One region of the Desulfosarcina variabilis str. Montpellier genome, then DNA from elsewhere that is predicted to be linked to it. Evidence: riboswitches for the same ligand, from Rfam matches in the RefSeq annotation. Region 1 holds a riboswitch; the other holds the start of a gene.

Region 1 (16,354 bases):
GCGCCCCTGGATGCGCACTTTCGGCAGCTATCGGTATTGTTGGAGGAATACGCCAAGGCCCAGGCCGGCGGCGAGTCTCGCCGGCTGGCGACAATCGGCCGGGACATGGCGCCGCTCATGGTCGATTGCGGCCTGGTGGAAATAGCCCCGGAAGGCGATACCCTGGAAGCCCTGGTTGATACGGCCCGCCGGCAAATTGCGCGCATGCGAAGATCTCTGATGCCCGAAGGCCTGCACCGCCTGTCCACCCCGCCCGAGCGCAAAGGCGTGACCAAAATGCTGGCGACCCTGCTTCAAACCCCGCCCCCGGGTCTGCCGGATATGCATGCTATTGCCGAATGGTCAACGGCTGATGAGTCGACTGTTTACGATCGTGCTGCGGCCGTGTTGGAAGAATTGCTGTCAGGCGGTCAGGTCCATGGCGCTGGGGTGCAAATCCGGCCCCTGGCCGATTTCTGCAATGATGTGGCCGACCGCATCGCCGGCTGCCATATAGAGATCGATCAATTGCTGCATGGCCTGGCCGGCGGTTTCATTGCTCCGGGCCTCAGTGGTGCGCCAAGCAGCGGCAAGATCGAGGCCCTGCCCACGGGCCGCAATTTTTTTGCCACGGATGTGACCGTCCTGCCCACCAAGGCTGCCTGGGAGATCGGCCGGCAGATGGCCGACAGTCTATTGCTCAAATATCTCACCGAGGAGAACCGCTTTCCCGAAAGCGTGGGCGTCAGCATCTGGAGCTCCGACGCCTTTAAATCCGACGGTGAACTGCTCTGCCAGATTCTCTACCTGATGGGCGCCCGGCCCGTGTGGGACAGCCAGGGCAGGGTGCACGAAACTGAAACCATCGATCTGGAAGAACTTACCCTTACCCTGCCCGATGGTAGCCAAACAGCGCGTCCGCGGGTGGATGTGACCATCCAGACCTCATCGATTATGCGCGATCTGGTGCCCAATTTCTGCGAGTTAATGGATCGCACCGTGATGCTGGTCAGTGCGCTGGACGAGCCAACCGATCGCAACATGATTCGCAAGCACACCCAGGAGCAGATGAACGCTCTGCGCGAGCGCACCGACCAGCGGCTCTCCGATGCCCAGATGCGGCGCATGGCCAGCGTGCGGGTGTTTTCTACCGCGCCCGGTACCTATGGTCTCGGGGTCGGGCTGGCCCTGGATGCCTCGGCCTGGCAGGAAGCCAAAGACCTGGCTGAGATATATATAAACTGGGGCGGACATGCCTATACCGCTGATGACAGTGACGCCCTGTCTTACGGCTTGGAGGCCCGGCAGGTGCTGGCCGATCAGCTGGCCCGCATCGATGTGACTTACATGAAGCAAGGTTCGGCGGAATACGACGTGCTGGACTGCGGATGCTATGCGGTCAGCCAAGGCGGCATGGCCGCGGCTGCGGCGGCGGTCGGGGGGAAACCCTCCAAGTGCTATTGGGGCGACAGCACGTTTATGGCGGACAATCCCATCGAGGATCTGGCTGATACGATTCAGCGCAGCGCCCGCACCAAACTGCTCAATTCCGCCTGGATTGCGCACATGCGTGCCCACGGATACCAGGGGGCCGAGAACGCCTCCAGCCGGGTCAACAACCTGTTCAAATGGAGCGCCACCAGCGGCCAGGTCTCCAAGCAGCTTTTCGATGACGTGGTGCGGACCTACATCATGGACGAAGAAAACTACCGCTGGCTGCGAGAGGTAAATCCGTACGCGTTAGAAGAAATTACCCGGCGTCTGCTGGAAGCCGCCTCCAGAGCGCTGTGGGATGCCGATGAGGAAATGCTGGATCATGTTCAGTCTGCGGCCCTGGAGATCGAAGGCGACATGGAAGAGATCATGGGTGATGTGGATGGTGAATTCCAGGGGAGTAAGGTGGAGGTGTTGACTGCTGGGGAAGTGGAGAAATGGTCGTTGGGGTGGAAGATTGGTGATCGGTGATCAGTAATCAGTAATCAGTAATCGGTGATCGGTGATCGGTGATCGGAGAATGGATAATTGAAAATGGAGAATGGAAAATTGAGAATGTTTGGGGGTGATAAATAGCTAATGTCCGTCCAGAAATAGGCAAATTTGGTCAAGATCAAGGCGCCCGAAAAATTTAACCACAGGTATATGGTTGATATTCCGAGGATTAAATTTTTCGCGCAACGCCGATATGGGGCAAATTGGTCATTTCTGGATGGGCACTAACTATAGTATTAAGTGGTTACGTTTTAAGTGTTAAGTTAATGTATTCTGCCTATTCTAAATCGATTCTTATCCTTCCCTTAACACTTTACACTTAAAACTTAACACTCGTTTTAAACCAAACCGCCAACACGCACTGCCAAAAACAACAGTTTACCGACAAAAACACAAAACAGAAGGAAAAAAATGAAAAAAGGACTGCTTATCGTCAATACCGGTGACGGCAAGGGGAAAACCACGGCTGCTTTGGGGATGGCCATGCGGGCCGCCGGGCATGGCCTCAAGGTCTGCTTTATCCAGTTTATCAAGGGGAGCTGGAAATATGGCGAATTGGATGCCGTAAAAAAATTCTCGGATACCATCGATTTCCATGTTATGGGCAAAGGGTTCACCTGGAAATCAGACGATCTGGAAAAAGACCGCGCTGCGGCGCGTGATGCCTGGGGATTGGCTCAGGCGGCCATGACCGGCGATAAATACCAACTGGTCGTTTTGGACGAGTTCACCTACCTGTTGATGTACAACATGGTTGATCTGCAGCCGGTTATGGAAACCTTGACCTCCAGACCGAAAGATCTGCACGTGGTAGTGACCGGACGGGCGGCACCGCCGGCACTGATCGAGGCCGCCGATCTGGTGACTGAGATGCAGCCGGTCAAGCATCCCCTGCAGGCGGGGGTAAGGGCGCAGAAGGGAATTGAATTCTAAATGAAAAAACTGCTCAACATCAGCACTCATCCGGGGGAGCCGGAGATGTTCAATGATGATTGGGGGCAGGCCGCGGGTTTTCTCACTCACTGGGGGTTTGACGGCTTCGAGCTGTATCCGGTGGGCGATTATCCCTGCCAGCGCATTCCGGCCTCGATTATTGGTGGTGTGCATCTGCGCTTTTTCGTCATCCTGGCCCCTATCTGGCGAGATGACCGCCGGCGACTACTGGAGATTTTCGGCGACTGGCAGACCGTCGAGCATTTCTACGGTGGACGCGATGCCGCCTGGATCGCCGAATTCTATGCCCGCCAGCTTGACCTGGCCCGGACCCTGGGCGCGCCGTATGTGGTCTTTCACCCGGTACATTGTGAACTGGACTATGTGTACAACTGGCAGTTTCCCTGGCAGGTGGAAGAAACCCTGGACCTGTGCGCCGAGGTGATCAATGCGGCCACGGCCGCCAGCTGTTACGATGGGCTGATATTGTTCGAGAATCTCTGGTGGCCGGGCAGCTTCCGGCTGGACAGCCCTTGGGAGTTCGAGTATCTGCTTTCCCGTGTCGACTATCCTAATTGTGGCATTGCCCTGGACACCGGTCACCTGCTCAACAAAAATCCACGATTGACCGACGAGCGGCAGGCTACCGACTACCTGCTGGCGTGTGTCGACCAATTGGGCAGCCAGATCGATTACATTCACACCGTGCATCTGACCAAGAGCCTTTCCGGGGATTATGTCCGCCAGACCCAAAGCATTGCCGAGCCCTATGCGAACGATCAAACCTTCTGGCAGCGCCTGGATCAGGCCCGGCGGCACGTAGGCCGCATTGATCGCCACGATCCTTTTGGGACCGCTTGCGTAGGTGAACTGTTCGACAAGATCGATCCGGATCATGTGGTGTTCGAGTTTACCTTCAACAGCAAAGACCAGTGGGAACAAAAGATTGCCACCCAGAAAAACGCACTGCAGGCCTGCCTGTGGGACAGATGAATCCGCAGCTTGGAATTAGACAAATGAATCGCTTCTTCTGCTGTAAAACATATGTTCTCATCCTTTTGTTGTTTATCTCTGCGGTCATGCTTTGCGCAGTGGCTGCCGGTGTGGTGCGGGCGGATGACAAGGGTTTCTCGCTGCAGTATGCCCGTGGTCTTCAGATGCAGCATCATGCGCTTGGAATCCTGGTGACCATTCATCCGGCATGGGATAAAAATGAAAGCGCGGTTCGCTATTTGCTGGTACCCAGAGGAAAGAAGATAACCGTTAAAGACCCGGCGCTTCAGATCATCACTGTTCCGGTGCGGCGAGTGGTATCCTTATCGACCACCCACCTGGCCTACATCGATGCTGCCGGATGCACGGATCGCCTGGTAGGATTGGCTGATTTCAAGCATGTCAACACACCGTCGGTGATCCAGCGTATCGAGGCCGGGAATGTCAAAGCGGTGGGGAACTTTTCCAACCTCCGGATCGAAACCATAATGGATCTATCTCCTGATCTGATTCTCACCTCGGCGTCGGGGTCGATCTATGATAGCCATCCCAAATTGATGGAGGCTGGATTGCCGACCGTGATGGTGATCGACCATATGGAAGCCCATCCCCTGGGACGCCTGGAGTGGATCAAATTTTTGGGATTGCTTTTGGGTACGGATGCGCATGCCTGCCAGTTGTTCGATCAAACCGTAGCCGAGTATAAGCAGTTGGTGGAGAAAACCGTTGCCGTAAGCAAACGGCCGCGGGTACTGACCGGCGCGCCGTTCCAGGGTCACTGGTGGGTTGCCAGGGGCGGCAGCTTTATCGCGCGCTATATCCGTGATGCCGGTGGCGATTACCTGTGGGCAAACATTCCCGGCGTGAGCAGTGTTCCCATGGATATTGAAAGCGTCTATGAACGGGCCCTTTCAGCCGACGTATGGATCAACACAGGAAGCTGGAAACGGGTTGATGAATCTCTGGCCGCCGATCCGCGTTTTGGCATCATACCCGCACTGGAAAAAGGGCGCATGGTCAACAACAACAAACGCCTCAATCGCTGGGGAGGCAATGACTACTGGGAATCGGGCATGCTGCACCCGGAAGTGGTGCTGGCCGATCTGATTGCCATTTTGCATCCTGGCCTTTTGACGGATCATAAATTGGTTTATTATCGGCGGCTTGAGAGGTGATGGGGTGAATGGGGGAGTGGGGGACGGGGTGAGTTCAGCGCAAATATATCTATTCGTATAATGATTCTGAAAATGGCAATCTAAAAACATGACATTAGGAAAAGAAATGAACAACAAATTCTCTCATTCACCCCATCACCCCATCACCCCGTCACCACGTCTCCCACTCTCCCACTCTCCCCGTCCCAATTTTGCCGGGTTTCTGACTAACGCAAGTTCATCCAGAAGCTGGCTTTTTCCAATTCTATCACTCATCCTGGCCGGCCTGTTCATGCTCGACCTGATGACCGGTTCCGTGCCTATTGCCCCGGATCAGGTGCTGCACATCCTTTTGGGAGGTGATGCCCAGCGGGCATCCTGGGAGAAAATCGTCTGGCTGTTCCGGCTGCCCAAGGCCATCACCGCTATCCTGGCCGGAGCTGGTTTGGCGTTAAGCGGTCTTTTGATGCAGAACTTGTTTCGCAATCCGCTGGCCGGCCCGTCAGTGTTGGGTATCAGCGCCGGCGCCAGCCTGGGCGTGGCTGTGATTGTGTTGTACAATGCGTCCGGCAGTATCGGTCCCCGGTTTGTGGCTGACCTGGGCCTGACCGGTAAAGCGGCCATGGTCTGCTCCGCCGGACTGGGGGCCGGCATGGTGCTTGCCGCAATTTTGGCCCTGGCCCGGCGGGTCAAGGATGTGATGACCCTTTTGATCGTCGGCATCCTGTGCGGGTTTGCCGTTAATGCCGCCGTGAGTGTGCTGATCCATTTCAGCGTGGCTGAACGCATTCAGGCTTATGTGAGTTGGACGTTTGGTAGTTTTGCAGCCGTCACCTGGACCGACCTGAAATTGTTTGTGCCGGTCGTTCTTATCGGGCTGACCGGTTGCCTGTTGATCCGTAAGCCGTTGAATGGGCTGCTTTTAGGGGAAGCCTACGCCCGCAGCATGGGACTGCGAATCAACCTGCTGCGTCTGGTGGTCATCGGCCTTACGGCCCTGTTGGCCGGCACGGTGACGGCTTTTTGCGGGCCGGTGGCTTTTATCGGCGTGGCCGTGCCCCATCTCGGACGCGTTGTTTTGGGCAGCGCCGACCATCGGCGCCTGCTGCCGGCCACGGCCCTGTTGGGGGCAATGACCGCCCTGGCCGCCGATTTGTTGGCTCAATTTCCCGGCAGTCAGGCAGTGCTGCCGTTAAATGCGGTTACCGCCCTTTTGGGGGCGCCGGTAATCGTTTGGCTGATAGTTCGACGAGGTAATCTTCAGAAAACGTTTGCCGGATAGTTTGTGTCTGCCCAGAAATAGACCAATTGGGTTATAATTATTATGAGCGTGTTTGAAAATTCTGGATAAGGCCCGATAACAAGGCGGAAAACGGCTCGAAAGCGGAGCATATATGTTAATATGTGAGCATTTTGAGACGTTTTCCAACGCTGATAGCGGGACTTAGGCGGGGTTTTCAAACAGGCGCTAAGGGAGGAATGATGCACTTATACTGGCGCGTACAGAACGATTTGGACTGTTTGGGGGAGGTCATCCATTTTCATGATCCGGGCCTGGTCCGATGCTTGCAGATGTGGGTGCGCAAGAATATGACCGGGTTGGCTATGGCCGCAGGCCTGTATTCGTGTGAAACGCTTGGCGTCAGCCGGAACTGATCTCTGGTAAGGGCTCGCGCAAAAATAAATTCACAAATTGTCAGTGTTCAGGCGCCCGCTCAGCAAGGCGCGAAGACAAAGGAATATCAGGCATATTCCGTGTTTTCGCAACGCCGCTGAGCGGGATGGATGGGCGCTGAAAATGTGAAGTTATTTTTGCGCGAGCCCTAAGCACAAGGAAATTAACAGTGATAAAAATTGCCATCTACGGAAAAGGCGGCATTGGCAAATCGACCATCGCGGCCAATCTGTCGGCGGCCTTGGCGGCAGACGGGCGGCGGGTGCTGCAGATCGGCTGCGATCCCAAGCATGACTCGACCCGGCTGCTCTTGGCCGGCCGCACGGTCGTCACCGCGCTGGATTACATGCGCCAGACGGTGCCCGCCGAACAATCGTTGAATGATTTGCTGCACACCGGATATGGCGGTGTGGTCTGTGCCGAGGCCGGTGGGCCGGAGCCGGGAGTGGGGTGTGCGGGACGGGGAATTCTCAGCACCTTTGCCTTGTTCGAGCGCCTGGGCCTCAATACCGAGGATTTTGATGTCGTGCTCTACGATGTTCTGGGCGACGTGGTTTGCGGTGGGTTTGCCGTGCCACTCAGGAAAGGTTTTGCCGATGCGGTGGTGGTCGTGACTTCAGAGGAGTTCATGGCTATTTATGCGGCCAACAATATTCTCAAAGGGGTCCACAATTTCGATGGCGACGGCCCGCGCCTGGCCGGCATTCTTCTCAACAGCCGCGGGATCGACGAAGACCCGCGGCCGGTCGAGCGGTTTGCCCAGGCCGTTGCTGCGCCGATCATTGGCCGGATTCCCCGCAGCGACCGTTTCCGCCAGGCGGAAAAGACCCATCGTACGGTGGTGGCGGCCTATCCCGACACTCCTGAGGCGGATCTGTTTTACGATCTGGCCCGCCGGCTGGCTCAGAATCCGGTTCGGGTTCCTGCTCGGCCGCTGGATGACGGGCTGCTTGAGCAAATCGTGCTGGGCGGTGATGGCTCAACCGTTATCGAAGACGCTGCCGTGTCATCCAGCGCATTCCCTATCGACCAGGATGCGCCTGCGCCGTTGGACGTCATTGCCCAGGGCGGGGGGACGGCCGCACTGCTGTCCAAAAGCATGCTTTTTCGCGAACCCTTGCACGGATGCGCCTTTACCGGCGCCATCAGCATGACGACCCAGGTTCGCGGCGCCGTTACCGTGGCTCACGGCCCGAGAAGTTGCAGCCATATTGCGCTGCGCACGATTCTGGCCGGCGGAATCCTTACCCGGCGTCATGGCGGCGATATCATGCCCCGCCAACTGGCACCGGCCCTGGTATGTTCCGACATGAACGAGGAAACCGCGGTATACGGGGGGGGAGATCGCCTGCGGCAGACCCTGAAGCGGGTGCTGGCCGAAAGTCCGAGTGCGGTGTTTGTGGTCAATTCCTGCCCGCCTGGGGTGATTGGTGATGATTTGGCAGCGATTATCCGCGACGTGACCGGCGATTTTCCAGGCGTTCCTATCCTGCCTATCACGGCGGACGGTAACATTCGCGGGGACTTCATGCAGGGCGTACTCAATGCCTGCACCGAAGGCGCCGAAGCCTTGATTGATCCGGCGTTGTCTCCTGAAGGAGATCGGGTCAACGTCCTGGCTGAGAAAAACATCGCCAACAATGCCGAATCCAATTTTAGAATGGTGGCCGATCTTCTTGCTTGCCTGGGGATCACGGTCAATTGCCGCTTCGTGCGTGACACCACCGTGGCCGATCTTAAAAACTTTGGCAAGGCACGCCTCAATCTGCTGGCCTATGACGATCATTTCGGGCGGGTGCTGCGCGATTTTTTTCTTGATCGGTTTGGTTCGGCTTTTGCCGCACATCCCTTTCCGGTGGGCTTTTTTGAGAGTGCACGCTGGTTGACGGATATTGCCGCCCATTTCGGTAAAACCGGCGCGGCCGAGCAATTGATCGCGGACCACCGGCAGCGCTACCGAGAGCAGATGGACCGGCTGCGCCCGCATTTGACCGGTCGTCGGTTGATGATCGTCAGCTATATTCACGATGTGGACTGGATTCTCGAAACCGCCTTTGATGCGGGAATGCATGTGGAAAAGGTCGGCATTCTGGATTACACCCAGGATCATCTGTTTCGCACCCGCTACGAAGGGCGCTTCGTGGTGCAAACCGGATACACGGCCGAGCAGCGGGACCAGGATCTGACCGACATCCGGCCCGATCTTTTGCTGTGCAATTATGTGCCCGGCGCGCTGCCCATCACCGTGCACGCCGATGGAATTCCGCTTTGCCCGGATGTGGGCTTTGGCGGCGGCGTGGCCCTGGCCCGCCGGTGGGCGACACTGCTCAAGGCCCCCATAAGGGAGGGATGGCGCGATGATGCCCCAGAAGCCGCCTGATCTGACACCCGACGGATTCACCGGGGCCATTATGGCTGTGGAGGGCATCCGCGATGCCGCCGTTTTGCTCAATGGTCCCACGGGGTGCAAATTCTACCACGGGGCCATGTCCGACGGTCAGCTTCCCAGGCAGGCGTCCATGGACCCCCTGCAATTCGCCGAGGAGTTTTACTTTGGTCAGCCGCGGGTGCCGGCCACCTACCTGGACAACCAGGATTACGTTTTCGGGGCCACCGAGAAATTGGAGAAGATCCTGCCGGCCGTGGCTGCCAAGGGCCACCGGCTGATTGCCGTGGTCAATTCACCGGGTGCGGCCTTGATCGGCGACGACCTGGAGCGCTTTATCGTCGCTGCCGGGGTGCCGGTTCCCTGCCTGGCCCTGGAGAGCGCCGGTTTTTCCGATCGTTTTTCCCAGGGGTTCCAGGAGGCGGTGGTGCGGGTGCTCCAGCGGCTGGCACCGTCCCGATTGCCGGTCCGGCGCGGGCAGGTCAATCTCATCGGCCTGTCGGTTTTTCACCGTCATTGGGCAGGCGATGTGGCCGAGCTGACCCATTTGCTCGGGCTATGCGGAATTACAGTCAACACGGTACTGTGCGCCGGTTGCACGGTTGATGAACTGGAAAGTATTGCCGCCGCCGAGGCCAACCTGGTGGTGCACGACGAATTTGCCGACCGCCTGATGCCTTTTCTCAGGTCTCATTTGGACATGCCATCGCTGGACCCGATTCAGGGTGCGCCTTTAGGATTTGGGCAGACCCGGAACTGGATCGAGAAGGTGTGTGAAGCGCTGGCCGTGGATGCCACCCCGGCGCTGGCGGCCATCGACCGGGCCAGGCAGCGGGCCTATGCCATCCTCAGCCGATTCAATGCCCTGACCGGTTTGCCCCGGGGAGCGACCTTTGCCCTGATCGCCGACGGGTCCATTGCCTTGCCGATGACCCGGTGGCTCTATGACTACCTTGGCATGGTGCCCGTGGCGGTGATCCTGCAGGAAACCACACCGGATTGTGCGGCGGTCTTAACCCGGTTTCTGACGGATATCGATTGTGCCGACGCCTTAAACGCTGACCTGTCCAGGGTTCAGCCGGACCTGGTGTTTGGTGGGGAAGGGGTGATCGGTCATTTTCGAGCCCGCGGCATTCCGGTGGGGGGCATCGATATCGCCCTGCCGGGAAGCGGTGCCATCGAAATCATTGACCGATGTCAGTTGGGGGCCACCGGTTCGCTCTGGTTGCTCGAACATATATCGAACGGCCTGTTGGAGAGATAATGGTCACAGACATGGCCAGGCCAGTTAAAGCGACCATTCGGGATCACTCTCAACTTTAGAGCGTTCGCAAACAACCAGCGCTTTAAGGCCAACGGCCGATATAGGCCCAATCGTTCCATTGTTTATGCTGTTTTACGATGCCCCGAACCGCCTTCCAGGTAATAGTAGTCCTGACACGCCTGGCAGATGGACGATATGCTATACTCAAGTTTTGAGAAGGGAGAGCGAAAGTGATCTGCCGGCTTACCGCAGATCTTGCAGGTCTGGGTCCCCCTGGCGGTAAGGCTGCGTTTGACGACCGCTTGGTCTTCTAATACTCGAATTAATTCACTAATTTTGTCCATATGATAGTCCTCGGTTGCAATATTCCGCATCGTTTTTTGGAAGTTGGAACTGCCCTGTCTGCCGTGGGATTGCTCGTGATAAGGCATGGCTGCAGAGCAGTTCACAGGAAAGGAGGAGGTCGGTTGTATGTCAACGGTTACGGGAGGAACCCGCAGCCGGTAGATATCGTGAGCGGCCTTGTTATCACAGATCGCATAACGTCCACAGAGGCCACCATTTCATTCCGATCACGTCTGAAGTGAAGGTATCCTGGCTACGTTACATGAATATTAGTGAACGATCAGAAATTTGTTAGCGATCCTTCATTTTTATCAACTGCTTTCTTTAAAAAATCTTTATCCTAACATAAATCTAACATTCTGCTAACAATGCTAACATAAGATAGATATAATAGACCTTCCGGATATTGTGCTGATGACTAAATTGTCGGATTTAAAAAAAACCTTTAGCATTAAAGGAGGTTCCGATGATTTCCAAAGAATTCAAGATTGAAGAGTTTGTAAATGCTGTAAAGGATAAAGATCCCAAAGAAGTTATTACATTAGCACTTCAGGAATCCACGAAAGCAGATCGTATTGTGATAAAGAAAGGTAAGCAATTTAATATTGAGGATATTCAGACTTACTCTCGTCAGCTGAAACAACTCATCGATTATCACCGTTATTCAGTGAAACCTCGTCGACACATAAAAAAAACCTACAATCTTTACATGAAATATTGGGGGGATGATAACCACCTCAATGAGTGCCTCCAAGCGAATCAATAGATGCGTTGAACCAACAAATCATCGGTTTAAGCGATTGTTACAAGAAAACATGAATGATGTTGAACAATAGGACAAGATGCCCTGAATGTGGTTCTGATGCATTTTACCGCTATGGTAAGACACAAAACGGCAAAGAGAGAAGAATATGCCTTGTTTGCAATAGCCAATATGTTGTTAACCACTCATGGGACGAGATCCCGGACAGGCCGAATTGCCCAGTTTGCGACAAACCGATGCACGTGTATCAGCGACGGTCAGATTTTATAAGATATCGGTGCAGTAATTATCCTAAATGCAGACAATATTTAAAGGTCGCGATCATTAAAAAGACTGATTGACACGCAATATATCTATCATATACGTTGAATATAATCTAATTTTATACCTTTTTAACTCTGAGCCCCAATGATTATTGCCATCGTCAACCAAAAAGGTGGGGTGGGCAAAACTACCCTATCTGTCAATCTTGCCGGTTTGCTTAGTGAACAATCGCCGATTGTTTGCCTGATTGACACCGACCCCCAAGGCAGTGTCTTGCAATGGCACGCGATCAGCAGTCGTCCCCGTTTCAATGTCAAACACTATCCTACCCCTTTCTCAAAACGGGAGCTATCCAAATTATCCGCAGTGTATAAACACTTGATCATCGATACGCCACCGGCGCTGTCCGGCGTGACCCAATCGGTCCTAAAATATGCCGACCTGGCGATCATTCCCGTGGCACCCATACTCCTTGAAAACACACAAAGAAGGAGATGAATGATGGCGAACTCACTTTCAATTGCACTTGAAAAAGTGCACTCCGGTGTAGGTCAGGGCAGTGTTTTAGAGCAGATCGATAAACGCTACCGTAAGCAACAACGATTGACCCTGTTTGGAATGCTTGAACAGATTGATAATAATAAAATAAACGATTTTCCTGTAATCCTTTATAAACATATTGCGCAAAACGGGAAAAAACAGCCGGCGTTGTTGCGATTTTTTCTCCCGAAATGGAAAAATCATGATGAAATTTTCTGGCAAGCGCTTGGAGATTATATAATTCTGGCAGTGCATCGAGTGAAAGATCTAGAATTTGATAGGATCAGAGGCCGGTTGAAATTGGAATACTTTGCTAAGATCAAAGGCCGAATTAAATATCCGAACGATATTCAGGCGATCATCAAAAAAATAGCTTTCCTTGTCGATACCGAAGCTTTACCGACAGATTTTACCCGCTTCAGAAGAATGGCAGAACGGCGTGGCAGTTTGGGCGAAATGAGCAAAGAACAAGCGGCTGTAATTGGGGCCGCGTTAAAGTTTATTGAAATCAGATAGGTGTATAGTGGGCATCTTGAACGGTCTGTTGGAATGAACCTTGACAATCCTGGGTATTTATATAATTAATAACATTCTCATATAAGGTGCGCCACGGCGCGTAAAAGGGAATTCCGTGAAAATCGGAAGCGGTCCCGCCGCTGTAATCCCGATCCTTCGTTTTGAGAGCCTGTTTTAGAAGTCTGGATCAGGCCCGATAACAAGGCGGAAAGTGGCTCGAAAGCGGAGCATATATGGCATATGTGAGCATTTTGAGACAATTTCCAACGCCGTTAGCGGGCCTTAGACGGGTTGATTAAACAGGCTCCAAGGAACCTTTACAACAGGGAAACGCCACTGTCGCTCGACCGGGTGATGGGAAGGCTGTTGTGAAGGCGGGAGAGCCAGAAGACCTGCCTTAGTTTGCCGACTATCTGCGATGAACAGTGGCAGTGTATTTTTGCTGGGTGAAGAAAACGGGTGTTACCCTTCATGCATGGTTTGTGTGTGAGGGGTTTTTTATTTTTATCGCGGCCCTAATACAGCTTTAACTTTTCTTTGCTTTGAATCTCCTTTCTGCTCTGAGCGCCGCTTCTGCTGGTCGTCAATGTTGTAATCAGTCCAATCCATCACTGTTTTTGTCCGCGATGCAATAACGGTTTTTATCCAATGCAATGAATTTGCATCGCCAAACGATCACACCAACCAAAGGAGGAATTTATGGACCAGGACGCTTATGAAATTGCCTTTCCCGACAATGCTCAAGACCTGGACCAGAACGAGGAATTCATTATCCTGCAGGCTGAAAAGGGCCACGAGAAAGTGATGCTGCACGATTACCAGCGGTTTTTTGAGGTACCCGGCCTTTACGAAGAAGTCTACAAACGCCTGAAGTGTTGTTCGCCGCAGATGCTCTGCGGTTTGCTCAACAAAGCCATGGACGCCCATGAAAATGATAGCGATGCACTCCGGGTACTTGATTTTGGGGCCGGAAACGGTGTCGCCGGTGAACGCCTGAAAGAAAACGTCGGGTGTGAAACCATTGTGGGCGTTGATATCATCGAGGAGGCAAAAGAAGCCGCCTTAAGAGACCGGTCGAAGCTTTACGATGACTATCTGGTGGCCGACTTTACCGACCTGGATAAAAAGGAAAAAGACATCCTCGAATCCTATGATTTCAATACCCTGTTCTCGGTGGCGGCCTTGGGCTACGACCACATCGGCACCGAGGCATTTTTAAACGCCTTTGAAATCGTCTCCGAAGATGCCTGGATCGCTTTTAACATCAAAGACCGTTTTCTCTCCGAGGAAGATTCCAGCGGATTCAGGGATACCATCCGTGACTTGGTGCAAGAACGGTTGCATATCATTGAATCCCAACGCTATGTACACCGACTTTCCATTTGTGAAGAACCGCTTTACTACATTGGTGTGGTTGGAAAGAAAACCGAGTAGCCTGTCTAAATATTTCGCGAATAATATTGACAAAAAGTTAGTTGTCTTTTAATAATGTGTAACTCTAAATAAACATTATTAAAGGATCGTGCCTTGATTCGCAAACAATTGCCAATCATTTGCCCCAGTTGTCAGGGCTTGCTCAAAGTCCAACGCCTCGCATGCGATACATGTGAAACAACGGTTGGCGGCAGTTTCGATCTGCCGATACTGGCGCGGTTGCCAAGTGAAGACCAGGATTTCATCATCCGGTTGATCGAGGCCAGCGGCAGCTTGAAGGAAATGGCCCGTGTTTACGGGCTTTCCTATCCCACCATACGCAACCGTTTGGATTCGCTGATTGATAAGATCGCTCAAATCAAGAAGAACACTGATGCCGAGGAGGATGGTGATGCATGAAGGCGTATGGGAAAAAGGCCCTGGCAGGCGCATGGAAATCAGCCGCTGGCTGTTCAATCCGTTTTACTATGTGGCTGGGGCAAAGGCATTGGTGATTGGACTGCTTGCTCTTTTACCAACCGGTATTTTGGGTTTTTTGGGGGGAACCCGTTTTGACGGTATTCTCGATTTTCACCTGGGACTTCCGCCACTGTCCATATGGGGTCATATCACCGAAAATTTATTGTCGTGGTTGCTGCTTGGCATGCTTTTGTTTTTGGCCGGCAAAATTGTTTCCAAAAGCAGGCCGCGTTTGATTGATGTGTTCGGTACGCAAGCCCTGGCGCGATTCCCCTATCTGTTGTTATCGCTGGTGGCGCTGATGCCCGGCGCCAATCGATTCACTCACGCGCTATTAGAGGGCCACGCGTTGTGGAATCAATTTTCCGCTGACATGGCGGCTTTCCTTTTTATGGTTTGTTTCGGACTGGTGATGCTGGTCTGGATGGTTTTACTCATGTACCGGGCCTTTGCCTTGAGTTGCAATGTCTCGGGAGCCGTTGGCGTAACCGTTTTTGTTGTTACTCTTGTTGCCGGAGAGATTATTTCCAAAATACTCATTTACCATTTGTTTCCCATCGTCATGGTTGCCTAATTGAAAAAAGGAGGCTCAGTATGGCGTTGTCGATAAAGATCATCGGTGTCAGCAATATCATGGTTGGCCTGCTAACCATCATCATCAGTTTTCCTCTCGTCGCCAACAAGGTGCCGATGAATCGAATATATGGCATTCGGTTCGAGCAATCATTCGAGTCTCAGGAGATGTGGGTCGAGATAAACAGGTATGGTGGCAGTCAGATGATGGGCTGGTCGATTCCACTGATCCTGCTGGGGGTGGCACCATTTTTTCTGCCGTTGGCAAGACGGTCGCTTTGGATTGCCGTGTTGTTTCTTGCGCCCTTGATTTATCTGATTCCTGTGCTGATCAGCTATTTTTATGCAAAGCATCTATGACTCAATGGTACGCATCGAAGATTAGAGAATGACTGTTTCAATTGGAATTAAAGAGGAAAGAAACCCACATGAAAAGCTGTTTTTTTTTATCTGGCATACTTTTGTTGATGATCTGCACGTTGTGTGAAGCTCAGTCTGAGACGATCATTAAACTTAAAACAGAAACAGGAACGATCGAAGGGTCACTGCTTGCTCCAAACGGTAAAGAAAAAGGTCCTGCCGCACTGATTATCGCCGGCTCCGGTCCTGTCGACAGGGATGGCAACCTTCCTGGGATGACCAAGAGATTGCCAAACTGAAAATGATCAAGGGTATGAACCACATTTTCAAAGAAGCGGATATCGATCGGATGAAAAATCTTCAGACTTACAACCAACCGGATTTGCCAATAAAAAGAGAACTGGTTGAAGTCATTATCGGGTTTGTCCGGAGCGTTTAGTTGCAGATTACTATTCGCATTGCCCAACCCAATGACAGAAAGGATCGGAGAAATTCGTGTTTGAAGATGAATGAAAATAACCTGTACCGGGACAGATATATTGAAGTGTATCCCGAGTTTCTGATTCTAAAAGGATATTTCTTCGGGCCGTTCGGGAAGAAGAGAATTGATTTTGATACGATACGAATGATCGAGCTTATCAATCTCAACTTCTGGACCGGACGGTACCGGATTCAAGGAACAGGAGACTTCCGATCATGGTTTGCTTTAGACATGGATCGTCCCTCA
Region 2 (16,354 bases), 1.5 Mb from region 1:
TCGCCCAGAGCACCGGGTAATCGGGTTCATCGGGAAACCGGTTGCAGGCCAGATCGGTCAGATAGATCATGCAAAGGGGTGAAATCCCATGCTGCGCGACCCAGTCAAAAGCCGGTCTGAAGTCCGTACCCCCACCGCCCATGGGTGTCACGGTAAGCGGCAAATCCTGGCGCTCTAAATTTTCCGCCCGGGCCACCTGCGTATCGCAGTAGAGAAGATGCACGCGTTGAACACAGGTTTCCAGAATCGCCGATAATTCAGCGGCAAACTGATCCAGTTCGCTTGCGCTGACACTGCCGGACGTGTCAATGGCAACAACGGCTTCGGGAAGGTCGCTGCTTCGCATGGCCGGTAGATAAAGCCCCTGGTGCACATATCGTCGGTTGGGCGGCATCCAGGCGTAGTCACAGCGTGCTGACGCCTGGATAAAACGGTGAAGCAACTGCCGCCAGTCCAGTTTCGGGCTGAGCAGAGTGTCGATAAAACGCGCTAATCCAGCCGGCAAATCCCCCATGGATCTGGCCCGTGTTGCAGCCTGAGCCAAATTGATGCGCCACTGACTTTCATCCGCTGTTTCCTCACCCATACCGCCGGCCCCCGCTTCGGGCGGCGGGGCATCCCGGACTTCTCCGGAACGGCCCGGATCACCCTGGGAGGACGCCTGCTGATCCGGATTTTCCCTTTGGCTGTCCGGTGTTCCCATAGCATCGGCGTCATCTATGGCCGCATCGGTTTCCTCATGAGGTTGCTGGTGACCTGGACCTGCGGCATCATCGGGAAGATCGATGGGCTCACCATCATGGGAAGAATGCTTCTCATGGGGGTTGTCGGAGGCCTCCGATTTCTTGCCTGAGCGCTCCGATTCAAGACGGACATAAATCTCATCGGCGGTCTTGCCACGCAGTTTGGGATCATCCAGAAAACCATCGGGCAGCACCAGCCCCGCCTCCAGCAGAATCCAATTGATCGCGTAATCGCAAGCCATGTTCCACATGCCGGGATCACGTCCATTGCGCCGCAGATGATGGCGGCAGACCGGGTGCATGACCACGTGGCTGACCAATCCCTTGAGTTTTTCGAAAGGCAGGATTTTTACATAATGTGGATTGTATGCGAGGATTTTACCGTTCGTCCACGCTGTATCGCATTTGCCATCTTCCACAAGTTTCATCCGTAGGGCCAGGTGACCGAAAAATGGATGCTCCAATACCAGCGCTGCCCGTGCACGAATGACGTCTCGATATGTTTCGGTACGGATAGTCATCGTCAAATCAAAACATCGGCATGCGCCACCGCCCATGAATTAAAATCCGGTGTCTGCACAATGGCGCTGTTGAGTCTGGCCGCATCGCGCACCAACAGGACGCTGAACTCCGGCGGTAATCGTTTGGCATAGGTCATCATCCGGGGCAGGTTCGACATATCTGTCCGTTGAGAAAGCAGTTCGCAAACCGCATACAACGTTGCCGGATCATCGGGTACCTCGGCTGTTTCCGGGGATTCCAGCAAGGTCTCCGGATCCGGGAGGTTGTGATAAATCCGTAAAAACCCACAGAACTCAGCTGCCGCCCCTTCCCCGACCACACCGGCGATCAACTCCAAGTCAGGGACGGCCTGGTGTTTTTGGTTCATGATGCGCGAGACAAATTCCCAGGAACGGGGCGTGGGAAAAGCCTTGTCGTCCTTCTGGTGATCGAAGGCATGCAAAAGCGTGGGACGAAAACGAATAAAGGCCGTCACTTCCGGGGCGATGTCGTTACCTTGAGCCCAGGTCAGCCATTCGTTTGCATCCACATCGAAATCAAGATGAACGAAGCGATTGGCCAGGGCCGAGGGCATACGGTGGGTAACGGCCCGGTCGGTTTCCCGATTTCCGGCAGCGACGATACTCCAGCCGTCGGGAAGCCGGTATTCGCCCAAGCGCCGATCCAGCACCAGTTGATAACAGGCGGCCTGTACCAGGGGCGGCGCGGCGTTGAGTTCATCCAGAAAAAGGATGCCTTTACCGTCCACGGGTAAAAACTCAGGCGGACACCAGCAGGCACGCCGGTTGTTATCGATATGGGGCAGCCCCCGCAGATCTACCGGATCCAGCAAAACGGCGCGGACGTCCACAAGGCTTAGCCCCTGTTTCCGGGCCACCAGGGCGACCACCTGACTTTTCCCCACACCGGGCGCCCCCCAAATGAACACCGGCTGGCGGACGTCGATCAGGGTTTTCAGGGTGTTTATAATGCGCGATGGTTTCATTGTTCTCCTCATGGGCTCAGACCAAAAAAAGGCGCTAATGGCTGCCCGATAAAAGCCGCCTTGCACCTTCACTGCCTTGCGCACCGCTAACCGGCCGCGAGTCGTAAGGTCTATTTATTTATATTAGACATATCTATTTTTTACAGATCATTTACCTTTCAATACGTCGGTTGTCAATCGTTTTTTGCGATCTTCGAAATCGGCCTTAAAAAGCGAGCGTTAATTCAATCTACCGCTTGTTCTCGCGCCCTACCTGCCAACGTTTGGAACTTTTGACTTTGTTCAGGCTTTGACTGCGATTACGGATTGGCCGGCGGAGTCGGTGTTAAACTTCCATTCCAGGCAATGTGGGAATCGCTCTGAAAAAAGACTTTGCCGGATTCGGTTTAATAGGAGCCATCGATTATATGGACCTGTCCCAAAACGTCGGCGAAGATAATGATTGGGCGAAGCGGCTCCACATGGGTATCGAATTCCAACTGCCCAAGATTCTGAGCTTACGAGCGGGACTCAACCAAGGGTACGGCACTGTTGGCGCCACCATCGATATCTGGCTGGTGCGGTTGGATTTCGCCACCTACGCTGAGGAGGTGGGCGCTTATTCCGGTCAACGCAGTGATCGCCGTTACATGGGGCAGCTGTCCATCGGCTGGTAATATGCGGGGACCATTTCCTCATGAGCATTGATAATTCTTCCAGTTCGCGTACAAAATTCTCGATAACCGCCACCTATTTATCCGTCAGTCGGCTCACCTATTCATAAGAGTCCCTATCCATCTTTTCTTGATATTGCTCGTAGGCGTATTAGACCAGCTTGCCCTTGTTTGTCAGAAAAATCGGCTGTCGCGAAACACTTCAGTTAGATTTCTCGCTTTGCCATGCCTTTATTGGGCCGTATGAAACAAGCTTATCGGCCGCAATAATACACATTCGCCTGACTCCTTTTGTTCCGCAAATGATCTTTATTGTTTCGCAAATGATATTATTCGAAAGGCCCTTATGGTGTTTTTAAACAAAATTCAAACGATGCAGTTAGCAGTTAGCGGTTAACATTATAAAAGGAACTGCAAGCACGGCTAAAAACGGATTGCACAGGTCAAATTTGACAGCGCCCCCCTTTTTTAATCCGCACCCCTGTTGCAAAGGCGCACCGGTTTTACCTCGAGCTGGAGAAACACAGGATGACAACCAGTATTCACTCGCCCAATACCCCATATCCGTCCATGGCGGCATTATTTGATCTGTTGGTTGCACCGGTCAGATGGGCTGTTCTGGAAGCCGCCATGGCGCTTGGCATGGCCGACATTCTTAATGAGACATCGAATGTGGATGAAATCGCCGCAAGAATCGGCATACAGACCGACACCGCCGGCCTTGTTTACTTTCTGGACGCCATGGTGGCGCTCGGGCTGGCCGATAAAGAAAACCGGAAATACAGCAATACAGACTTCGGAGCCCATTTCCTCGATAGCAAGAGTCCGGTTTTCATGGGCGGTCTGTTAACAAACATGAAAGCCATGCAGCATAAGAATCTTTCAAAAATTGTGGACATTGTGAAAAACGGCCCGCCAGCGGTGCCGCAGACAGAAGCCTTGCAAAACGAATCCAAGTGGGAACGGGCCACCGCTCATCTGGCAGCCTATCAGCGGGCGGGCATGGGGGCCATTTGTGCGGATCTGCTTGAAACGCTCCCGGAGTTTGGCAATGTGAAAAAAATTCTGGATCTGGGCGGCGGCCCCGGGCTTATCGGTGCCGAGATTCTGCGCCGCCGTCCCGAGGCAACAGGCGTGCTGCTGGATCTGCCGGCCATCATACGTCTGGCTGAAAAGGAGCTGAAAAAAGAAGGCATGGCCGACAGGATTTCCTGTATCGCCGGTGATTACAATGAGACGCCCCTGGGCAGCGGCTATGACCTGATCTGGGCCAGCCACAACCTTTATTACGTCAAAGAGCGGGTTTCCTTTTTTCAGCGCGTCAAGCAGTCGCTCGCCCCCAATGGCGTTTTGGTCTGCCTGCACGAAGGATTGACCGGTGAACGGACGGCGCCGTCCAATATTGTCTTGATGCGGCTTTCCCTGTCTCTGGAAGGGCAGGATTTTTCATTTGCCAAGGGAGAAATTGCCGCCTGCCTGACGCAGGCCGGTTTTAAAGAGGTGAATTCAACGATGCTTGATTTGCCTGCGGGACAGGCTGAACTGGTTGTAGCCAGGTAAAGGGATTCAAGAGAGCGTCCATGCGAACAGTCGTCGTTACTGCACTTTGTTGTATTTTGATGGAATTTCTTCTCCTAATCGGCGGCAGACAGGCTGCGGTTGCCGCTGACAAGGCCGCCGCCTTGCGGACCGTAACCGACCTTCAGGGCAACACGGTCAAGCTTCCACCGCCAAAGGACTTGCAGCGCGTCGTGATCGTTGCGCCGCCGCTGGTCTCGACATTTGCCGCGCTTCGTATTGAGAATACCAAAATCGTTGGTACGCACAAGGTCGCCTTTGCGGATGCAAACAACCAACTGCTCGATCTGCTCTTGCCGGGATGGAAGGGTATTCCGACCGGATTTCTCACCGGTTTTCAGTCAAACGCCGAAGAACTGCTCAAGCTCGAACCGGACGCCATCCTTGTATATGGAAAATTTCAGCGAGAAGGACTTCAGGGATTACCCGTTCCGGTCCTGGATTTTTATATCGACAACCAGGATAACGAAGTCTGGTCCGTGGCCATAGAAACCCTTATGCGGGAGATATTTACTGCCAGCGGTGGCACGCTTTCTTTGCAGAAGGAGTGGGATCAGGCGAAAAAAAAGGCGACCGCTCTTTTGTCCAACAGAAAAGGCCCTAAGAAGAAGGGCTTGATGATTATGTCCAATACGGGAGACAAGGTGACGGTTCGGGGCATCGGATCATACGGTGACGACTGGCTGAACAAAAGCGGTCTTGTCAATGCCGCCGATATCAAGGGCGACAACAGGGAAGTTTCCATGGAGCAGCTCTTGGCCTGGAACCCGGATGTTATCTATGTGTTCCGGGGAATTCCCGCCTCCAGATACTTAAATGGCAGTATTCCCGGCCAGAACTGGCACCCCATCACGGCGGTTCGCAAAGGGGCAGTCCATGACATGCCGTTGGGGCTCATGAATTGGGGGGCGCCCCATGCCGATTCACCGTTAACGCTTTTGTGGCTGATCGCAAAAAACTATCCGGACCTGATTAGTCGTGCTGAGTTCAAGAAAGAGATGAGGGCCTATTATTCCCGTCGATACAACATCACCCTTTCTGATCACCTCATGCAATCCATCCTGCATCCCCATGCCAAGTAAAAAAAACGAAAAAAATTACCGGCTGATCTATGCAATGCTGGTCATCTGCCTGCTGTCACTGATGTTTCTGTCCCTTTTCATGGGCAGGTACGCGGTGCCCCCGAAAGCGGTGGTATCGATTCTGCTGGATAAAATCCTCGGCATCACAGCCGATTGTACCGCAGCGACGGTGGTCTGGAATATACGCATGCCCCGGGTTCTGCTCTGTGTGATGGTCGGCGCCGGGTTATCTGTTGCCGGGGCATCGTTTCAGGGCATTTTCCAGAATCCGCTGGTCAGTCCTGATATCCTGGGCGTCAGCGCCGGGGCCGGGTTCGGTGCTGCGCTGGGGATTCTGTTAACCTCCGGGGGCACGGGCATTACCGCGGTATTGGCCTTTGGATTCGGCCTGCTGAGCGTCCTTTGTGCCTACACCATTTCCAAAATAAAAAAAATGTCCTCGCCGGTATCTCTGGTGCTGGCCGGCTTGATTGTCGGGTTTTTCTTCAATGCACTGATATCACTGGTCAAGCTTGTTGCCGACACGGATTCCCAGCTGCCGGCCATCACGTACTGGCTGATGGGCAGCTTTGCCAACACCACCTTTGCCGAACTGGCCGTTGTTGGCCCCCTGATTGGTGGCGCAACGGTGACACTTCTTCTCCTGCGGTGGCGGATGAATATACTCTCCATGGGCGATGAGGAGGCCTTTTCGCTGGGCATCCATCCAAGGCGCCTGCGATTCAGTATCATTGCCCTGGCAACGGTCGTCACGGCGGCAAGCGTGATGGTGTCCGGCATTATCGGCTGGGTCGGCCTGATCATTCCCAACGTCTGCCGGATGGTTGTGGGCGCCGATCACAAGCATCTTCTTCCGGCGGCGTTTTTCATGGGCGGCATTTTTCTCATCATCATTGATTTTATTGCCCGGGTGGCCACGGTGGCGGAGATTCCCATCGGCATCTTGACCGCCATTGCCGGGGTGCCGCTGTTTATCTATGTGTACAGATATTCCGGTTGGGGAAGCTGATGAAGGTTGAGGTTAGAAACGGTCACTTCAGTTACTCACGGGAAGAAGAGATCCTGAAGGGAATTTCTTTCACCCTGCCGTCCGCGCAGATCCTGACCATCCTTGGCCAGAACGGGATCGGTAAAACCACCCTGCTCAAATGCCTCTTGGGTATTCTGCCGTGGCAACAGGGGCAGACCCTGATTGACGGTGAGCAGATGAATTACAAAAAGCACATGCGCCGCATCGGCTATGTCCCCCAGGCGTACAAATTCGTATTCCCCTACTGCGTTGAAGATACGGTCATGATGGGCTTGGCCGGCAATATCGGTTTGTTTTCCATCCCCAGCCGGAAAGACAGGCAAAAAGTACATCAGACCCTGGCTGAAGTCGGCATCGCGCATTTGAAGAAAAGGCTCTGCTCCCAACTGAGCGGCGGCCAGCTGCAACTGGTGTTTATGGCGCGGGGGCTGGTGAAAGACCCTGAGCTGATGATCCTGGATGAGCCGGAATCGCACCTGGACTACAAAAATCAAATCCGGGTCCTGAAGATGCTGGAAAAGCTGGCCAAAGAACGCGGAATCTCGTGCATCATCAACACCCATTACCCTGAGCATGCCTTGCGGATCTCCGATTTGACGCTTATGCAGGGGCGTACGGCATCCGAAGAAAAGACCTACATTTGCGGACCGACTGCGAAGATCATCACTGAAGCGACCATCAGGTCGTTTTTTGAGGTCGAATCGAAAATCATTACTGTTGAGAAGGACGCGACAACAACATTCAAAGCGCTTGTTGTCATGGAATAATAGGGTTGGGCTACAAGGATCTTTATGAGGAGAAAAGCACATGGACAATGAATCAAAGGCAACGGGATTGCGCAGAAACGGTTACCGAAGGCGATTTTGCTTTAAGTCAATGGTGGTCATCATGGCCGTGTTTTGCTGTCAGCCGGTATGGGCCCAGGGTGATACAGCGGTTGATAAAAAGAGCAAGTCCGGTGCGCATATCGGCGATATCACCATTACCGCCACCAAGATGGCCACAACGGTTGACAACATTCCAACCAATATCGCGGTCATATCCCGTGAGAAACTGGAGCAGTATCCCGGGCATTACAATGCGCTCACCGTGCTGCGGGACATGAATATACCGGGCATGTATTTTGTCGGCACAGACAGGGGATCGACCAGTGGCGATATCTCGATGAGCAGCCGCGGCGGCGAAGTGTCGAACTGGGCCATGAAGGTAATGATCAACGGCATCGAGTTTAATCCGGGAATTGGATACGTGCGCTCCGGCAGCCTGGCCATCCACGATATCGAACGCATCGAAATCACCAAAACGCCGTCGGCCGAGTATGGAGACCAGGCCATCGGCGGTGTGATCAATATCATCACCCGAACAGCCAACAAACCGGTGGAGGCCAGCGCGGGTCTGGCGTTCAGCAGCCTGGGCGGCGGCAACGGGTATAGTGTCATCAATGGCGTTAAAGAGAAATGGCAATACTATATCGATGCATCTGCCGTACGCGAGGACGCGTATCAGGATGGCGGCTATCTCCATGGCGATAACGTTTATGCCATGACGCGATACGCCGTAAGTGATGATGCCGACATTTCCTTGCATGGATCTTTCCGCGACTCAAAGGGAAATTTTACACAAGCGCTGACCCGGCAGCAGTTCGAGGAAGATCCTTCCCAAAATCCGATTACCGGCGCTGATTATCACAACGAGACCGAAGGCATTTTGGGCGCCCTGGTGTACACCCAGCAGCTGGGACCGCATACACTCATGGCCAAAGCAGAAATGGAAGACACCAATTTTCAATTATATTGGGGAGCTTATGTTGACCAGGAGGGGTGGCAGGCGCACCCGGAGGTGAATGTGACCTTGAACCACGATATTGCCGGGATGGTCAACAAGCTTGTTGTCGGCGGGGAGTATCGCTACCACGATATGACGGCAAAAAGATATATGGCAACCAGTTTTTACGATATCGGGGAGATTAACAGAGACTTTTCACGCAAAGATATCAGTTATGCGGGGTATCTGCAGGATGAGCTGTGCATGACTGACAGGCTGACGGTTAGCGCCGGTCTTCGCTATGACTATTTTGATCTGGAGCAGGTCGCCAATATCGCCAGCAGCGATTCCTGGGATCAGGCCAAAGGCGACGTCAGCCCCAAGATCGGCTTTACCTATCAAGCCAGCAAAGCAGTGAACCTGTTTGCAGGGCTCAACAGCGGAATAAAAAGTCCGGTCAGGCTACCGATGTGGTACACGAACGGTGAGCTGGATCCGGAAAGGCTCTGGGCTTATGAAGCGGGTTTACGCGGCAATATCTCCAGCTGGCTGGACTACAACGTTGCCCTTTTCTGGCAGGATGTCACCGATAAATTCGTTCGATCCGGATCGGATTTGAGTGCGCAATACGAAAACGCCGGCGAAACCACCGCAAAAGGGGTCGAGGTCGGCGCCAATGCAAGATTGCCCCACGGCTTCTATGCCTCGACCAGCTTTACCTGGCAGCAATCCGAGTTTGATGAATTTGTCAGCCGGGGCGTTGATTATTCCGGGAATAAGTTGACCGGCGTGCCGGATATCATGTTTGCCTTCAAACTGGGTTTTCGCGATGAGATGTTGGGCGATATTTCCCTGAATCCCGTGTATACGGGAAAGCGGTATTTCAACTATGCCAATACCACCGAAGAAGATGGGTTTTGGATTCTCAATGCAAGATACGCAAAACAGATCGGCGCAGCCGAATTGTACCTTGTGGCCAACAATGTTTTTGGTGAAGATGCGGTTGGCAGCGGCAGCGGTAATCCCGGTGATGAATCTCTCTATCCATTGCCGGGGTTCAATGCGATCTTTGGTTTGAATGTGCGTTTTTAGACCGCTTGCGCAGCCGATGCTTTTTTTCAAGCGCACGAGCGAAAATCCCTGGGCGGCTTTCCATAGACTTGGTGGAAACAGTGACAAAAATGGCTGGAGGAGCAGAAGCCGGCCGCATGAGCGATGTCGGTGATGGGCATGTCTGTCTGGCACAACCACTGGCTTGCCCGGCGCAGCCGCTCCCGGCGAATATATTCGAACACGGTGCAGCCATGCACCTTTTTAAACAGGCGGTTGAGTTTGGTACGATTTACGCCCGCCATCCTGGCCAGGCTGGAAAGGTTGAAATCGCGACCGATGTCCGATGCAATGTACGCCGCCAGCTCGCGCACCCGATCGTTTTCTCTGGTGCCAATCGCAGCGTTTCGATCGAGAAAAATGTCGCAGATCAGATCGATGGCATGGGCCTGGGCCAGCAGGCACTCGGTGGCACTGTTCATCCGGTTGTGGTGGATTTTCTCAAGAATCACACTTGTTGACGGTGAATTGCCGCGAATCAGGGGCACATGTCCGCGCCTGAGTCCATTGGGCAGGGCAAGATCCAGGTCGCTGCAGATACTGGCCAGCCGCTCATCACCGACTCTGACGACCAGGGCTTCCATGGTTTGATGGGCTGGTGTCTCCCGCCGAATCAGGTCACCGCCATCAACATACGCACACACCTCACCGGCATGCATTTCCACCCAGGAAGGGCAGCCGGCAATGCGGATGCGCGTGCTGCCGCGGAGCATAAAAACAAAGGCCGTGGAATGGGTTGGCGGTTCAAAACGGGAACGAAAGGGCTGGGGTGAGCATAAATAGCTCTGGGTTAAAAAAAAATCGTCATCCAGTCGCCGGCGCCGGATATACCCTTCTCCAGCATCATTTTTCAAGCGCCAGTCAAAACGTGTTCCGGGAAAAGCTGCAGCTTCAGGCTGAGTAAAGTTTTTCGTAATCATCGTGTGCCCCCCGATCGGACAAAACAAAAATCCCGGGCCCAATGTGGACCCGGGATGCCGTTTTCAATCCCGTACAGATCAATTGTAATCCGGCAAAACGATATAGTTTCCGATAGGTTTTGCCATGTGAATCATGGCAGGTCTTCTGACTTCACTCACCTTGGACAACCTTCCCATTCACTTTTTTTAAAAATGAACAGTGGCCAACACTTGCCCAAGGTTCGCCTTCTGTAAATGATCGAAAGCATGAGTGTTACAGCGGCGGATCCGTTCCCGATTCTCACGGAATTCCCTATCAAGTCCCATCGGACACCGATGATTCATCTTTCATATGTTAGGCGATGGTTTATTGAATGAAAACCAATCTGTCAAGATAATAAGATCGAATGACACCCGGACCGGGGCTGTGGTTAAAGCATCGGCTCGGAATCAATTTCTTCGTAAGCTTCGAGAACGAATCGCGGGGTACACACAACCAAAAAAACAAGATCCGTGTCTCCGGTGTTGGTAATTTTCTGGGAACTCGCAGGAGTCACCATCACCATATCCCCGGGGCCGACTGGCTGTGCTGGAAGCCCATCTATCTCAACCAGACCGCCGCCTTCGAGAATGGTATAACGCTCGGTGATACCATGCAGACGATGTAGCTGGGTCGCCATGCCGGGGGTAATCCGCGCCCGAGCAATGGAGGCGTCGGGATCATCCGGTATGTTGTACAGCTCGAGAATATAACATCCTTCGGCAAAATAAAATTCGCCGTTCGGGTTGACCTTGAAAATAGTTGACGACATAATTATCTCATTAATTTGCAATAGATGAATGGCGCATCGAATACAACAAAAAGCGTTTTTTGGCAATCATTTAGGGGTTCACAGGTTCTCCCACTCACATTACAACCGACCGCTTCGAACAACAATGTGCTTGACTTTCAACTCAGGTACCGCCAACAGTTGTTTGCCCATATACCCATTGTCTTTTGTGGAATCAACAATTTTAACGACAGCCTGAGAGGATAAGAACTTGCTCAAATGGGGCATGATTCCAAAAAGATCGCCCTTGGCGCCAAAGTGGGATTTGGAAAAATCGGCGCATAGGCATCCTTGTCAATGGCAATGATGTGGTTCGTTTTACGGCGAGCTTAAACGACAAATACCTTGCCGGGATTTTTTAGGGTATGGTCATCGTTCATGTAGTTTGGCCGGCTTCCGTTTCTCATTATGGCGTCGAAACCTTCCGGATCATAAGGCTCGATCCGAACCTCCGGTGATTGATCGGGTCCGGTCTCCTCGCACAATTCAATGTGGCGCTCGAGTTTGGTGATGGAGAACGACACCAGTTCCTTTAAAAATCCAAAGGCGTGCCGCATCTGGTGGAAGCCGTATTTTTTCATGAGGGCGTACCCGTTCACCGCGTCCTGTTCGGCGCGTATGCCGGGAGAATCCTCATTGGTGGTACATGCGCTGTGGATGGACGGCAAATCCAGCTTGCGGCAGATGGCGCTCATCAGCAGGTTAGCCACATTGTGGGAAATCAGCCCCAGATCGACCGCGTAGTTTTTCTGCAGATTGGCAATGGACGGGAGCCCCGAATGCACGCAGGTGATACCGGGGTTTACCAGCTGCGTCAGGGTCAGTCCAAACAGCGCTTCGGCGTGGGTCAGCGTCAACAGCCCGGACATGGAATAAGGGGCCGATAGCCCGGCCATTGGCATGGTGGACACATAAATGGGAAGTCCTTTGCGCACACAGGACAAAAAAGGCCTTTCCATCTCCGGCATCACATTCAGCGGGCTGTTGATCAGCGAGAACTGAACGGTGATGTTCCCGCGTTGGTTGTGAATTTCCTCGGTGCGCGCAATGCCGGCGTCGGTAACCGCGGCCACATAAAGGGGCTTCTGGCAATGGGCCACCAAAACGTCCATGACCTTGACTTCCTGCTTGGGAATCAGAACACCGCGGGCCATGAAGTTGACCACACTCGCCTGGTCAACAATGGTGGCAATGCGGGCCAGATGGTCGAAGGTTGGGGCGACCAGCTCGCCGCTTTTATCGTCGAAGACAAAAGGGGCCGTCCCCCCCACGCCGAATGAATTTTCAGGGATCCAGTATTGATCTCGCTTGGGCACCGTAACCAGCGCCTGCTCGACAAGCGGCGCGAGCACATGCAGGTGGCCGGTGGCATCGTCGACAGCCGCCAGGCCGGTTTGCTCGAAAATTCGTCTGATTTCAGGTGCATCGCATCTGACCCCAACCTCTTCCAAAACGCGGAGGGCATCCAGATGGATTTGGTCCAGCATCACCGGATCGATCAGTTGATCTTGTTGGTGGAATGGTTGATCATTCATTGTTGACTCCTTTTTTATGCTGGATATCGGTCGCCAGGGAATACAACATAAGGATCAAGACGCTCAATCCGCAAGGTGAAAGCAATACGAATCAACGTGGCGATAACGCCGATTCGATTCAGTAGCGCTGTACGCATTAGCCTTCGTCAGGTGCGTTTCTCAATGCGGATTGTCGGCCAGAATCTTCTGCAGCCCGGGATGGAGTTGGGGAAGGCAATCCTTCCAGTCCCCGGGCAACGGCTGCAGGTCAATGCCGGGAAAGGAGCGCTGGACAAAGCCGTGGAAGAACCGGCCCATCTCAGCCATGATTTTCAAGTAACGGGGTACGCAGGCACAGATCTCCCTGGAGACCGTGTCGCGGTTTTCCCATAGCGTCTCCAGGGAGCTCAGCAGATGATCGCCCAGGTTGGCGTCGTTGGTGGACAGGTAGTAGTCGTCCAGGTGGCCGCACTCCTGAAAGATGTTGTAAAGCCGCTCGTCCATGGAGACCGCTATCGAGGGAACTCCGCCGGTCATGGAGAGAACCCGGGCGTGGTAGCGCGAGGTGACCAGCATGCTCAGTGAGTGCAACACGGCGGTGAGTTGGTAGCCGTCATAGATTCGTGAGGTGAAGATCTTTGCCGGAAGCCCCAGGGCATTGCAAAGGTCGGTGCAGGGTTCCAGGTCGATAGCCTCCATACCAACGGGTATCACGTGCACATCGTGCTTCTTCCTGAAACGGTCGACGGCATCGGCGATGCCCTTGATGTAGTTCCAGTACAGCCGGTTACGATCCTTCGAAGAGGAGAAAAAATACCATTTTTCGTAGTGGTGGCCCCAGTTGCGGGTGACTGCCGAGCGAGCCAGGCGGGTAAGCGACGGCTTGACCGGCCAGTAGAACGGGTTGACCACCGCCACACCCAGAAGCGGCTTTTTCCCGTTCCATCCGGTCTTGTCGGCGATCTCCTGCCTGGCCCAGGCCGCAATCGCCGGGAGGAAACGGCCAGGCGGTGTCGGTGCCCAGGTGTCCCTTAAGGCCCATTGCGCTGATAATCTTCAGTGACGGCTCGGTCCGGGCGATGAAGTAGGTTTCCGAGCAAAGCTTTCCGGCAACCGCCTGGACCATCTTGTCCATGGCACCGGCCTCTGAGCCGTAGGCGATGCACGGATTGCTTTAGGATTAAAAAGTCACCTTCAATCCGCCGAAAGTGCTGATCCCTGCCATGGGGTATCCGTCGCTTTCCTTATAATCCTCATCCAGAATATTGTCGACAGCCAGAATCGCATCACATTTGATCCTGTCCTTTTTCAGGAAAGTGTAGATGGCGTAAAAGTTGAGCAATGAATAAGATCCCAGGGTTTCCACTTCTCCTTCGGCAAACCGGTCCCGGTCGCCGATGTGGTTTAGGGCGAGTTTCATCATCAACCGATCCATGCGGTAATCCAGTCCCAAATTATACATGATTGCCGGCACATCGGGCAGTTGATTGCCCAATACGTTTTCCGTATCGTAAGGATCGCCGGATTTTTCCCCATCCTGCCAGGTGAAATTCGCCCAGGCCCGCAAATTCTTTAAAATATCGACGGACAGCTCGGACTCACAGCCCTTGATGGTCACATCATCAATATTGTATACGACTTGGCCATAACCACGAACGGAGGTCGAGGTGATATAGTGTTCAATGTCATAGTAGTATCCCCGCAACGTAAGCAGAACCCTTGAAAACAGCCGCTGCTCAAGGCCCACTTCATATTGCACAGCTTCCTCGGGCTCCAGTGTCGTATTAAAAAACTGGGTCCCTTTGTTCAAATACCACCAGAAACTTTCAGGCGATGTGGGATACCGGTGAACAATCCCCAAACGCGCGGATATGGACCCGCCTTTCCATGGCCGCCAGGACAACGCCCCCCGTGGATCCAGATGGTTTTCATCGATCACGTCTTCTTCGGTTTCCCAGTCAAACCCGAAGGCCTCCGGGTCCACTGCATCGGTTTTAAACCATTCCTGACGCAGTCCCAATTCCAGTTCCCAATTCGGATGAAACGTCCAGGTGTCCTGGAGATAGAGCGCCGTGTATTTTTTATTCCGGGGCTGGCCTTTGAAACCCTCTGCAATATAGTAGTATCTCTCAACCATGGATTCATCAAAATAATTCATATTGATATAAGGCACGGCTTGATCTCCCCACCCGTATTGCTTGTGCTCGCCGCCCCACTCCACATGGTGGTTTTGCACCTGATGATCCGCACCCAGGGTGATCAGCCAGTTATTGTCCTCGATGTCCGTCTCTCGCTCATATATTTTGTTGTGCGGTGCTTCAATGTCGAAATAATATTCCGTTCTTTTCCGGTTCCACAGTCGGAAGTCAAGCTTTATACCGCCGTTGGTCAACTTTTTGCCTAAAAAGGCGGACACCGCATTACTGGTGTCATTTTTGTAGGAATCATCACCCGCTGTTCCAGTCATCCGCGTTCCAGGCCCCCCCAGTGATCCGCCGTCCGCTACGGGGTAATCACTGTCATAATAGGAGCTTTCCGGATCATTTTCCACAATCAGTCCAGCTTCGGCATCCGAGTATTCGAACCCCGCTCCGAGTTCCCAATCATTAGGCAAATCCAGCCCGATTTTCATATTGATGTTATTTCTGTCATTATAATTGTTGCGCAGATACCCGTTGGTTTCAAAATGGCTCCCGTCGATGGTCCACCAGAAATGGCCGAATCCAGCGCGGTGACTGAGCCGGGTGTCCCAGGTATCGAACTTTCCGTAGGTTGAACTGACACTGGTTCGGGGATCATCGGACGGCTTTTTGGTGACGATGTCGATAACACCGCCCAAGGTATTGCCGTATTTGGCTGAAACCGCTCCTCTTTGGATTTCGATTTTCTCTACATCATCGGCGGAAACAGCATCCCAGTTCATCTGGTCCCCGCCATAACTGCCGTCTAAATTGATAGGCACCCCGTCCTTTTCAATCAACAGTCTGGACTCGTCAAACCCTCTCATCCGGACATTGTTACCCGTTGTTGGTGTGGTTCGCCGAAACTGAATACCGGCCTCGTTTCTCAGTGCATCCTAAACCGAACTACTCAAAGAAGGACGGCCGACATCTTCTTCGGAAACCACCGTCTTCTTATATTCCGGTACTGCCTCCCCTTCTTCGCTTACGATAATGTTTTCCAGCTTGTAATTTTCATCATTTTCCTGCTCCGCCCTGGTTTCTATTGGCAACGGCAGAACCAGCGCAATTCCCAGCAGCAAGCCCAATATACGTCTCATCTTCATCCTCTTCCTCCTCCGCTTCTGCGAGGTTTCTCTTTAAAACTTCGTTAACGACCATGTGCACCCCCATGTTGCAACACTGGGGGGTACTTGCCCCTTCCCAAAATATATTTTCGGATCGGACAAAAAAAGGCCACCAAGACATGTTCCTTTTTGGGAACGATGACCTTCGTGGCCTGATTATTTCCTTCCTGCGCCCTTACCAAGGCGTTGTCGATTATATCTCAGGAAGTATTCCTGAAAGTATAACCCGATTGCGATAAATTACCAAAATTTCTGTTTTGTCTCTATTACCAAGGGTTTTATGATACCGCGTTCACAAACCACCCCTTCCGCCATGCACACCCGTTCGCTAGGCGTC

Evidence for each region. A riboswitch is a leader RNA that binds a small molecule or an ion and turns the genes downstream of it on or off. The one in region 1 is predicted to bind cobalamin.
Region 2: linked by a shared signal. The riboswitch ahead of Dvar_RS31610 (helix-turn-helix domain-containing protein) and the one ahead of Dvar_RS38110 (methyltransferase) in region 1 are both predicted to bind cobalamin.

Annotation. Positions count from the first base shown of each region.
Region 1 covers NZ_CP159846.1:8,439,255-8,455,608, reverse strand. The annotation lists gene Dvar_RS38170 (cobaltochelatase subunit CobN) at 1-1,944, shown strand, start outside; partial or broken gene cobO (cob(I)yrinic acid a,c-diamide adenosyltransferase) at 2,353-2,901, shown strand; gene Dvar_RS38160 (TIM barrel protein) at 2,902-3,894, shown strand; gene Dvar_RS38155 (ABC transporter substrate-binding protein) at 3,918-5,069, shown strand; gene Dvar_RS38150 (iron chelate uptake ABC transporter family permease subunit) at 5,176-6,330, shown strand; gene Dvar_RS38145 (nitrogenase component 1) at 6,893-9,103, shown strand; gene Dvar_RS38140 (nitrogenase component 1) at 9,081-10,373, shown strand; gene Dvar_RS38135 (hypothetical protein) at 10,496-10,717, opposite strand; gene Dvar_RS38130 (hypothetical protein) at 11,185-11,484, shown strand; gene Dvar_RS38125 (transposase-like zinc-binding domain-containing protein) at 11,538-11,822, shown strand; gene Dvar_RS38120 (AAA family ATPase) at 11,890-12,243, shown strand; gene Dvar_RS38115 (hypothetical protein) at 12,244-12,801, shown strand; cobalamin riboswitch at 12,869-13,216, shown strand; gene Dvar_RS38110 (methyltransferase) at 13,501-14,235, shown strand; gene Dvar_RS38105 (DUF2089 family protein) at 14,329-14,634, shown strand; gene Dvar_RS38100 (hypothetical protein) at 14,627-15,268, shown strand; gene Dvar_RS38095 (SdpI family protein) at 15,289-15,627, shown strand; gene Dvar_RS38090 (hypothetical protein) at 15,696-15,926, shown strand; gene Dvar_RS38085 (hypothetical protein) at 15,941-16,066, shown strand; gene Dvar_RS38080 (hypothetical protein) at 16,127-16,354, shown strand, end outside.
Region 2 covers NZ_CP159846.1:6,974,000-6,990,353, forward strand. The annotation lists gene Dvar_RS31570 (DUF2201 family putative metallopeptidase) at 1-1,264, opposite strand, end outside; gene Dvar_RS31575 (AAA family ATPase) at 1,267-2,250, opposite strand; gene Dvar_RS31580 (hypothetical protein) at 2,658-2,906, shown strand; gene Dvar_RS31585 (methyltransferase) at 3,432-4,463, shown strand; gene Dvar_RS31590 (ABC transporter substrate-binding protein) at 4,484-5,563, shown strand; gene Dvar_RS31595 (FecCD family ABC transporter permease) at 5,553-6,572, shown strand; gene Dvar_RS31600 (ABC transporter ATP-binding protein) at 6,572-7,360, shown strand; gene Dvar_RS31605 (TonB-dependent receptor) at 7,401-9,449, shown strand; gene Dvar_RS31610 (helix-turn-helix domain-containing protein) at 9,476-10,387, opposite strand; cobalamin riboswitch at 10,505-10,719, opposite strand; gene Dvar_RS31615 (cupin domain-containing protein) at 10,798-11,178, opposite strand; gene Dvar_RS31620 (trimethylamine methyltransferase family protein) at 11,526-12,731, opposite strand; gene Dvar_RS31625 (hypothetical protein) at 12,891-13,622, opposite strand; gene Dvar_RS31630 (TonB-dependent receptor) at 13,891-15,780, opposite strand; gene Dvar_RS31635 (hypothetical protein) at 15,787-15,996, opposite strand.